DNA from 2 places in the Metabacillus mesotrionivorans genome. Region 2 is predicted to be linked to the other one. Evidence: a T-box and tRNA genes for the amino acid it is inferred to sense, from the RefSeq annotation. Region 2 holds a T-box; the other holds one or more tRNA genes.
What was found. The T-box of region 2 lies ahead of ACTSEZ_RS13660 (valine--tRNA ligase). A T-box ahead of a tRNA ligase gene usually reads a tRNA of that ligase, here a tRNA-Val.
Positions count from the first base shown of each region.

Region 1: it encodes a tRNA-Val, which carries the amino acid that the T-box ahead of ACTSEZ_RS13660 (valine--tRNA ligase) is inferred to sense. The anticodon was not compared.

Region 1 covers NZ_JBQMFF010000001.1:316,384-321,744, reverse strand. The annotation lists gene ACTSEZ_RS01530 (NTTRR-F1 domain) at 1-1,014, shown strand, start outside; partial or broken gene ACTSEZ_RS01525 (SDR family oxidoreductase) at 1,104-1,367, opposite strand; gene ACTSEZ_RS01520 (hypothetical protein) at 1,540-1,836, opposite strand; gene ACTSEZ_RS01515 (VWA domain-containing protein) at 2,220-3,593, opposite strand; tRNA gene ACTSEZ_RS01510 (tRNA-Val) at 4,000-4,060, opposite strand; gene ACTSEZ_RS01505 (AIPR family protein) at 4,452-5,361, opposite strand, start outside.
Region 2 covers NZ_JBQMFF010000004.1:284,301-289,661, reverse strand. The annotation lists gene ACTSEZ_RS13660 (valine--tRNA ligase) at 1-2,234, opposite strand, end outside; T-box leader at 2,310-2,539, opposite strand; gene ACTSEZ_RS13655 (YszA family small membrane protein) at 2,701-2,892, shown strand; gene ysxE (spore coat protein YsxE) at 2,997-4,019, opposite strand; gene spoVID (stage VI sporulation protein D) at 4,128-5,144, opposite strand; gene ACTSEZ_RS13640 (CsbD family protein) at 5,303-5,361, shown strand, end outside.

The sequences.
Region 1 (5,361 bases), on a different contig from region 2:
GCTACAGGCGTTACTGGACCAGCGGGCGTTACGGGTGCTACTGGCGTTACTGGACCTGCGGGCGTTACGGGTGCTACTGGCGTTACTGGACCGGCGGGCGTTACTGGAGCTACTGGTGTTACTGGACCAGCGGGCATTACTGGTGCTACGGGTATCACTGGACCAGCGGGTGTTACAGGTGCCACGGGTGTTACGGGACCGGCGGGTGCTACGGGTATCACTGGACCGGCTGGTAGTACAGGTGCTACGGGCATCACTGGACCAGCGGGTGTTACAGGTGCCACGGGTGTTACCGGACCGGCGGGTGTTACAGGTGCCACGGGTGTTACCGGACCGGCGGGCGTTACTGGCGCGACTGGTGTTACTGGACCAGCAGGTGTTACTGGTGCTACTGGAGTTACTGGACCTGCGGGCGTTACGGGTGCTACTGGCGTTACTGGACCGGCGGGCGTTACGGGTGCTACGGGAGTCACTGGACCAGCGGGCGTTACGGGTGCTACCGGTGTTACTGGACCGGCGGGCGTTACGGGGGCTACTGGAATCACTGGACCAGCGGGCGTTACTGGTGCTACTGGAGTTACCGGACCGGCGGGCGTTACAGGTGCTACCGGTGTTACTGGACCAGCGGGCGTTACGGGTGCTACGGGTGTCACTGGACCGGCGGGCATTACTGGTGCTACTGGTGTCACTGGACCTGCGGGCGTTACGGGTGCTACTGGTGTCACTGGACCTGCGGGCGTTACGGGGGCTACGGGTGTTACTGGGCCAGCGGGCGTTACGGGTGCTACTGGACCAGCGGGTAGTACAGGTGCCACAGGCGTTACTGGACCGGCTGGTGCCACGGGTGCCACTGGTGTTACTGGTGTTACTGGATCTGCGGGTGTTACTGGACCTGCGGGCGTCACGGGTGCCACTGGTGTCACTGGACCAACTGGTGCTACTGGACCTACCGGCGTTACTGGGCCGACTGGACCTACCGGTGCTACTGGACCCACTGGTGCTACCGGACCCTGATTTGCTGCAGTTCTAGTCAAAGGGTGGCCTGGATTTTTCAGGCCATCTTTTTACATAAAAAAGAACCCTTTAAGGATTCTCAGGGTTCTCTAAACACCGGAATATGCAGAAAATCCTACATCTACAGAAATGACCGTTCCAGTGACGAATCTGGAGGCGTCGTTGCTTGCAAGCCACAGCAACGTACCGTTCAGATCTTCAGGATTGCCGAATCTCTCCAGATGAGTTTGACCGAGAATTTTAAGCGCACGGTCTGTATAGCTTCCATCGGGCTGTGCCGGTTTCACGCGGATTCCTGCTTTTGACATGTGAACGGCCAGCCACTGCGTAGAATTGCTGATGGAGGCTTTGGCTCAGCTGTATTCAGATTATCTTTGCCAATCGCGTAAATGCACCATAGATCATTGTCGGCGTCCTGTGGGCAACAAGGGAGCTGAACAGCCGGATTCCATCAGCCACACCCAGCTGATGGAACCTGAACTTAAAGCCCGAAAATCTGCAGTCCCTCCAAAAAAACACCTCTGACTATTCATCAGAGGTGTTTTTCAGCATATTCATTGCTTTGTATAGTTCAACGTCATGTTCACTGATCTTAGACAGCACATACTTTGCTGATAATCTCAAATCTCTTACTTCATCACCAAGTTTCTGAATATCCTCTTCGTGGTCATCTCCTCCTGAATGAATGGCCCTGGAAAGCTTATACAGCTGTTCCTCTGCCTTATCAAGCCTTGAATCCACTTGTTTTTCAAGTGCATCAAACCGTTTATCCATACTGGATTTTAATTCTGTAATGGCCAGCAGAAGTTCCCTGTTTTCCACGAATATCCCCTCGCAATTGGTTAGTAAGAAGCATACATTTATTATAGTTTCAGTGAACAGGAGTTACTAGGATAAATGCGATAAATATTTGTAAAACATTTGCAAACAATTTTGGGTTTGGATTGTTAAAGCACCTGTTTAGACTGTTAGATCCTTGATTTGGATTGTTAAGCAGCAAATTAGGATTGTTAGAGTCTTCATTTGGAATGTAAGCATGTCTCCAGTGACCTCTTAAAGGGTGAAAACTTCAAAATGTTTGCCTTCCTGCTGCATTTCCAGAAGTTTTTATATTGAAAGATAGAAAAAGGCAAGGAGATATACGAAAATTATACCTCCTTGCCTGAACTCTATACGTTCTGAATCATCCCTTAGAACAGAAGAACCTATTTTTTCTCATATTTTTCTGTCATTTCTTCTTTATTCTCCTGAATGGAGTCCTTCAGATCTTCACCCTCGGTTTTAACTGTATCAAGCAGCTTTTCGTGAGTATTCTCCGCATAATCTTTCAGAATTTCATGTCGCTGATCGACCAGGCTTGTAACCTCCTGACGGACATCATACTCAATTTGTTCTTTTTCCTGAAGATATAACGCTGCATCATTCAGTCTCTTTTTCTCCTCATAAATCATGTTCGTTAACTCTCTTTTTCTTTCATAAAGATCATTTTGCTTTTCGCTTTGCTCTTCCCAGACTTCATTCCAGTTTTTATTTCCCCAGTCCCACCATTCATTCCACAGACGCTGGCGTTCATCTTCCCATAACTCTTGGAAATCTTCAGCCGTATCGACCGTTTCATACTGTCCGCCGCCTGCCTGTGCAACAGACATCAGCTGTTTTTGACCGTTGCTGTCTACATCAAAACCAATAATATTTACAACCGCTTCAATGTTTGAATCATGGAGTTCTTTTGCTGCTTTAGCAGGATCTCCGTCGCATGTTTCAATTCCATCGCTTACGACATAAATGATATTTTGTCCCTGCTTATCTGATTTCTCAAAGTCTGCTTTTGATTCTGAAATGGCTTTAGCGATTGGAGTCCAGCCGGTTGGCTTAAACTTTCCAAGTGAAGCTTTAAATTCGGCCTCATTATAAGGCTTCAAATCATAGACTACTTCTGTGCTGCTGCAGGATAGCTGTTTATCACTGTCGCTGTTGCTGCCTTCCTGGCCATAAACTCTAAGTGATACGTTCGCTCCTTCAGGCATGGAAGCAACAAAATCATTTACAGCTTTTTTTGCCAGATCCATTTTGGCTTGTCCGCCGATTTTCTGAGCCATACTGCCGCTTGCATCCAACAGGATTGAGATATTTGTATTAAGTCCAATCTCACCGTTTTCAAGCGTCATTCCTCCAGGCATATTGCTTAAAGAAGTCTCTATGCTCGGATTGAATTCTTCATAAAAATCATAAAAAGGCTTGTAATTCTCCCCCTCGTTCACAAGAGCAAGCAGCTCGCCATAGATCTGAAAGCTGTCCTTATCAGCAAACGACTTTTCGTCTAAAGCTTTATGTATAACCGCTTTATTGTAAGCATTCCCGGAGTATTTTCCAGGCTCTTCTTTCACAATTTCTTCAATACTGCCGGCTATCTCAACCTCATCCTCATTTTCTTTCTCAGAAACTTCTTCTTCTTTTTTAGTATTCTCTTTTTTCTCTTCTTTTCCAGAAGCCTGTTCCCCGCCTCCGCATGCTGCAAGCGCAAACAAGACGAATAAAGCTGACAGCAGCATCAGACATATCTTCTTCGTACGCTTCATTTTTTCACTCTCCTATTCTTTTTACCATAATTAATAAAATATGGATTTTTATAAAGACTTTTACAGTATACATGAATAAAAATGGCAAAAAAGACGAAATGGAAAATAAATAGCAAATGGATTAAAATTGGTAAAAATGTACCATCAATCTATTACCCTTTTTTATGACCTTTACACCCCTTACCAGAAAAAAATTCCAAAAATTGAATTTCCAGTTCGAAAGTCGGAGCTTATGTTTACCCGGGTCTCCTCTTTAAGGAATAAAAACAGCTGCACATAAAAAGCACCCGTCGTCTATTTGCGTCGGGTGCTTTTTCGGGTTTCAATTTTCGGCCGTCCAACCACTCGGCATTTTCCCAAATAAAAAAGAGCTCCCCATTCCGGGAAACTCTCTCAAATGTAATGACCTGTGAGGGACTTGAACCCCCGACCCCTTCCCTGTCAAGGAAGTGCTCTCCCACTGAGCGGGAATAGGCATGATATATATAGGTTTTTTAAAGTTTTTACAAGTTAAAAAAACATCAGACCACTAACCTTCTTGCATTTACATTTACTATTGTAAAGTGGTCGCTAAAATTCGTCAAGTAAGTATATTGCATTAGTATCATTGAAATAATAAGGGTTACTTCTGCATCTCATGTATATGATCCTTTTCTGTACGATTTGAGTCGCATAAGTCGTATTAAAAAGTCCTCTAAAACACAATAAAAACGACCTAGCATAATTACCAGATCGTTGATATATCGCTTATTATTCAATTGTATTAGATACAAAGGTTATAGTATAGCTAATCAATGTTTAAAGTGCTTTTGTCAATAGAATTAAATACTTTATCATCTTTAACTATTTTAATAAGTTTTATCTTTTTAAAAACTCACTATATTCCATAATTGGTGCACTCGTTCTTTCTCTAAGCATTTTTGAACTTATTGATTTAAGTAAATCATCATGGTACTTTTTATCTGTTTTAAAGTAGTTACTTACACTTGTTACTTCACCTGCATCAAGTAGCATTGTATATCTTTCTTCAATTAACAAAACTAACTCAATAATAAGTTTTTTAATTTTACTATCTAAATCATCTTCATTATAGTTTGAAATGAATTTTCCAAAAACGAATGCACTTTCACTTATTAGAGTAGGATTATCTACTGCTTCCTTGAAATTTTGAATATCATTGTTGTGTATTCTATAAAGAACTCCAATAATTGCAAGAAGTATGAAAGTACCATTTTTCAAAACATCTTTCGCATTTAATTCGAATAAATCATCATTTTTCTTCATTTCTTCAACAATTCTTTTAAATCTGTCATAGAACTTTATCATATCAACAATAAATTCCATTCTTACAGAAGAAGACACATAATTTTTCTTATATACTGATGCGTAAATACTATTATTTTCAAATAGAGCCTTTTTATTGGAGCGTGCCGTACCCGGCTTTTGCATAACAAATGAAAGAATTAACTGTCCAAATTCTTCATTTTTAATTTTTGTCATATTATTTCTAAATCTCTCACCACGTTTAATTTGAAAATCAATTTTATGATTTTCTAATACTCGTCTTAAGGATAGCATTTCGGGAGTATTAGATTTTAAATCACTTGCTTTAATAGGCTTTTGAGAATTTGTAGTTTCAGCAATTTGAGTAAAAAACTCATTTACTTTTTGCTTATCATCATTCTTTTTAAACACGACCTTACATGGTATATAGAACTCTTGACTATTAGTCCCTTTATAATTTCCTAATAAATTTGTAGTTTGTCCT
Region 2 (5,361 bases):
TTCACTTCAGCTCTTACATTTCGAACCGAACGGATCACTTCAACTAGAAGCTTCATATCTGCCGCTGCTGCTTCATCAGTCAGAGACGCATCGGCAACCGGCCATTTTGCGATTGTAATGGATTCCCCTTCGTGCGGAAGGTTCTGCCAAATTTCCTCGGTAATAAACGGCATGAACGGATGAAGAAGTCTCATCGTGTTATCCAGTACGTATGCAAGGATTGAACGTGTTGTCTTTTTAGCCGCTTCATCGTCGCCATATAGCGGAAGCTTCGCCATTTCAATGTACCAGTCACAGAAATCATCCCAGATGAAGTTGTACAGATGACGGCCGATTTCACCGAATTCGTATTTATCGGCAAGCTTTGTCACGTGCTCAATTGTTTCATTGAGTCGTGTCAGAATCCACTTGTCAGCCACTGATTTTTCACCGGTCAGATCGATTTCATCAAATTTCAGTCCGTCCATGTTCATCAGTGCAAAGCGTGAAGCGTTCCAGATCTTATTGGCAAAGTTCCATGTTGCTTCTACTTTTTCGTAGCTGAAACGCAGATCCTGGCCAGGCGAGCTTCCTGTTGAAAGGAAGTAGCGAAGAGAATCCGCTCCGTATTTATCAATCACATCCATCGGATCAACGCCGTTTCCAAGCGATTTACTCATTTTGCGTCCCTGCTCATCGCGTACAAGTCCGTGGATCAGCACGTCTTTAAATGGTCGCTTGCCGGTAAATTCAAGACCCTGGAAAATCATGCGGGAAACCCAGAAGAAAATGATGTCATAGCCTGTTACAAGTACATCTGTCGGATAGTAGCGCTGGTAGTCAACGGAATCTTCATCCGGCCAGCCCATTGTAGAAAACGGCCACAGTGCGGAACTGAACCACGTATCGAGTACGTCTGTATCCTGCTCCCAGTTTTCAAGGTCTGCAGGCGGTGCGTGATCAACATGCACCTCGCCAGTTTCTTTATGATACCAGGCAGGAATGCGGTGTCCCCACCAAAGCTGTCTTGAAATACACCAGTCGCGGATATTTTCCATCCAGCGCATATACGTGTTTTCAAAACGGTTTGGAACAAAGTTGACTTTGTCTTCTTTGTCCTGAAGCTCAATCGCTGCATCTGCAAGAGGCTGCATCTTAACGAACCACTGCGTAGATAGGTACGGTTCAACAACCGCTCCGCTCCGCTCGCTATGCCCGACTGAATGCATGTGCTCTTCAATTTTGAACAGAACATCCATTTCCTGAAGATCCTTCACGATCTGCTTTCTGCACTCAAAACGGTCAAGGCCGCTGTAGATTCCTGCTTTTGCATTCATCGTTCCGTCCTCATTCATCACAAGAACACGTTCAAGGCTGTGGCGGTTTCCAATTTCAAAGTCATTCGGATCATGAGCCGGCGTGATTTTAACAGCTCCTGAACCAAATTCCATATCCACATAGTCATCTCCGACAATCGGAATTTCGCGTCCTACGATTGGAAGAACAACGGTTTTGCCGATCAAATGCTTGTAGCGCTCATCTTCCGGGTGAACAGCAACCGCTGTATCGCCAAGCATCGTTTCAGGACGTGTAGTCGCAACTTCAATTGCACCTGAACCGTCTGACAACGGGTAGCGCATGTGGTAAAATGCGCCCTGAACATCTTTATAGATAACTTCTATATCAGAAAGAGCTGTTTTTGTCTGCGGATCCCAGTTGATTATATATTCGCCGCGGTAGATGAGTCCTTTTTTATAAAGAGAGACAAATACCTCGTTAACCGCTTTAGAAAGTCCTTCATCAAGCGTAAACCGCTCTCTTGAATAATCAAGGCCAAGGCCAAGCTTTGACCACTGCGCGCGGATATGGGATGCGTATTCTTCTTTCCATTTCCAAGTTTCCTCAACAAACTTTTCGCGGCCAAGGTCATAGCGCGACTTGCCTTCCTCGCGAAGCTTTCCTTCCACTTTAGCCTGAGTGGCGATTCCGGCATGGTCCATTCCCGGAAGCCAGAGAACGTCATAGCCCTGCATGCGTTTCATGCGCGTTACGATATCCTGAAGCGTCGTGTCCCAGGCATGGCCAAGATGAAGCTTTCCTGTTACGTTCGGCGGAGGGATTACAACCGTGTACGGCTGCTTTTCCTGGTCGTTTGAAGCTTCAAAAAACTTTCCCTTCAGCCAGTAGTCGTAGCGATCGCGCTCAATTGCCTGCGGATCATATTTTGTAGAGAGTGTCTGCTCCTTGTTCTCCATGTTTCTTCCTCCTTAAAATCTTCAAATCAGTTCATTTCCGCACTTTTCGGAAAATAAAAAACTCCCCTCGTCCGGTAAAAGGACGAAAGGAGTTGATTTCGCGGTGCCACCTTTTTTCACAGGCAAAAAAGAACCTGTGCTCTCAAATGGGATAACGGCGTTCATGCCGATTCTCTCTACTTCATGGTTCAAGAGAATTACTCCAGGGCGACCTTCAAGCACGCTTGTTTAAGAAATCTCTCAGCAGGCGATTTCTCTCTCTGAAAACAGCTTTCCGCTTTACTCTTCCCTATCACGGTATGTGTTCGATTATGAAAACATGATATATGTTGTATTGTATACAATCCAGTCATTTCACGTCAATCATCTTCTCCATTTTTCACAGCCTTTATTCCCGAAAAGGCACAAAACTGGGTAAATGCACATATTCTTTATACAAGAAGGATTCAGTGAGGAGAGTTTTAGGATGCGCAGAAAAATAAACGATTATAACTTGTCGCCTTATGTAAAGCAATTCAAGCTCATTGCCGGACAGTTCATCGTGCCGATTACCATCTTTCAGACCGTCCGGACCCTGATTTTCCCGTCGCCCGTCGACCTTGTCCTGCTGGCGCTGCTGATTTTGCTTGGTGTGGCTTTGTATATGGAGTGGATATAACGAAATGCGGAGCTGGACACTGCGAAATACAATTCAGACGGTTAAATATTGTTATACTGAGCTGCATTTGCATGTAAAAAACCCAATCACCGATTGGGTTTTGTTTATGTCGACTGCTCAGCAGCCAGTTTTTTGTTTTCTTCGATCTGCGTCACCTTCATGACGAAGTACTCGATGTTTTTAAAGGTCCAGTAAGATTTGATCAGGTCCTGATTTTTCTGAAGCTGCGACGCGCTTCTGCCGTTCAGGTTCATGTGCTTTTTCACTTGTTTGTAGACAAAATCCGGATAGGCAAGATAGCAGATGAACAGCTGCATTTCCTCTTCTCTGTATGGAAACGTCTGCTGATAGGTGTAAAACCAGTCGGCACAATTATCATCTGCAAATGGGTACGTATGGAACGTCCTGTGATAAAAGAGAAGCGCATCATCAATGGGCGATGAATACCTGGCATGTTCAAAATTGGTGAAATACCCCGTTCCCTGTTCATCATACAAGTAATGATGAATGGACGCTCTGCCGTGAATCATGACTTGCCGCACATCCTCTTTTTCCTTCATCATTTCGTACCACTCATCAAGTTTTTTGCGGGCAAATTCTGTCGCACGTGCGGTTTCAAAGTAATAGGTGACGGCCTGCAGTTCAAACGGGGAGAGATACCACTTCTTCTCGCATTCCTCCACGTATTTTTCATACAGGGCTTTGTTGTCATCCCATTGCTTGGCAAGGGTATCGTAATGAATTTTCAGTGCATTCTGATTCAGCTTTTCCTCAGCAGCCGTTCTCTGATGAAGCGCTGCAAGTTCCCTGAACATATTTTTATGCCGCTCATCCCGCTCTTCTTCTGTTTCGTTCGTGAGCCAGGGCATAATGTAATACCAGTTCTCTCCGTCTGAGGTGAAAAACTGCCGGTGCCTGTTTCTGAAGATGGGCACATACCCTGAATACCCTTTCTGATGAGCACCGTGAAGCGTTTCGATGAATTGGCCATTCCGGTTCGATGACATCTTTTTTAATGCGTAGGAGGCACCTGAACTGGCATAGACCTTCGTCAGTTTATCTGTAACAGACTCCGCATATTCCGCTTTCAGCTCATACTCTTTTAAAACCTCCGCAAGTTTATCCATATTTTCTCTCATCATTTTTTGTCTCACTTCCTTTTAACCAGGTCTCATGTAAAGAGACTTACAAAAAAAACAGCTGAGGAACTCTCCTCCCCAAGCTGCTTTCTTTTCTTAATGAGTATTTGCGTAAACAGGAATGTAGAGTGTCTGGCCTTCATGCACATCTGCGCTTGAATTCAGCTGATTGACTCTGTGCAGCTGCTGAACCGTAATCCTGTATCGGTCGCAAATGCTGTCAATTGTGTCACCCTGCTGGACAAGGCAGATCTTAAGCTTTGTAAACTCCTCTTCTTCATCTCGTTCAAAAAGCTTCGTTAAGTAGAGGGAGTTTTCCGTATGCTTTGGTTCATCCTGCTTTCTTGCTTCTTCTTCTTTTCTTGCTTTCGGACTTTGCTTTTGAGGCGCCTTATACGTTTCCTCATACTGCGGCCTGCTTGCAAAATAAGAAATGTCCGGTGCAGCGGCTTCTTCCTCTGCAGCCTCTTTTTTCACTTCTACATGAAACGGTTCATAAAGATCCGCATGATTCTGGCTGCCTGCATGCGCAAAAGCATCATACTCTTCTACTTGCGTTTCCTCTTCATAAAGTGCCTGAGGTGAGCGGAACAGCGGCTGGAGCTCCGGTTCCTGCTCCTGCTCAAACACATATGCCTGCTCCTGTTCCCGTTCTTCTTCAGCTTCTTCAGCCTCAACAGCCGCATCCCCGCTTGCAATTCCGCTGATTTCAAGGTCAGCTACAAGCCTCAGGTTTCTGCTTTCTGACAGATCATAATCAAAAGATTCAATCGTTACATAAACTTCTTCCAAGTTTCCAATGCGGTTCCTCGGAATCGTGATATCTACAGGAAAACCGTGAACAAGCTGCGATATGCCGTCTTCTCTCGTTTCTACATTGCTGATAAAACGGAGATTGGCATATTCAAATTCCTCTTCGCTATAATCCTCATCTATTTTGTACTCACCCGTAAGCTTAAGCGCACCCCGAATCGAGATGTACTGGTCAAACTCCTGGATGGTGATGTCTGGATCTAATGAGATGGATAACAGCTCACCCACTTCCTGTCCCTTTTGAAACCAAACGGATTCCTCAACAGAGAACCGCAATGATGATTGTTGATCCTGTGACAACTTGAACTCCTCCTTTCAGGTGTCCTTACGAAAATACCTGTGACATTAAAGGAATATGCCGCACGGTGAAGGTTTATGATTTTTTTGATTAAATGCCTGGTTTAAGCTCTGTAAATGCAGGGAACATGAAAGATACAAGAAGAAAGGAGTGTTTGATGATGTCAAAAGATCATGGCATGAGCGACAAAGTAAAAGGCAAGGTAAATCAGGCAAAAGG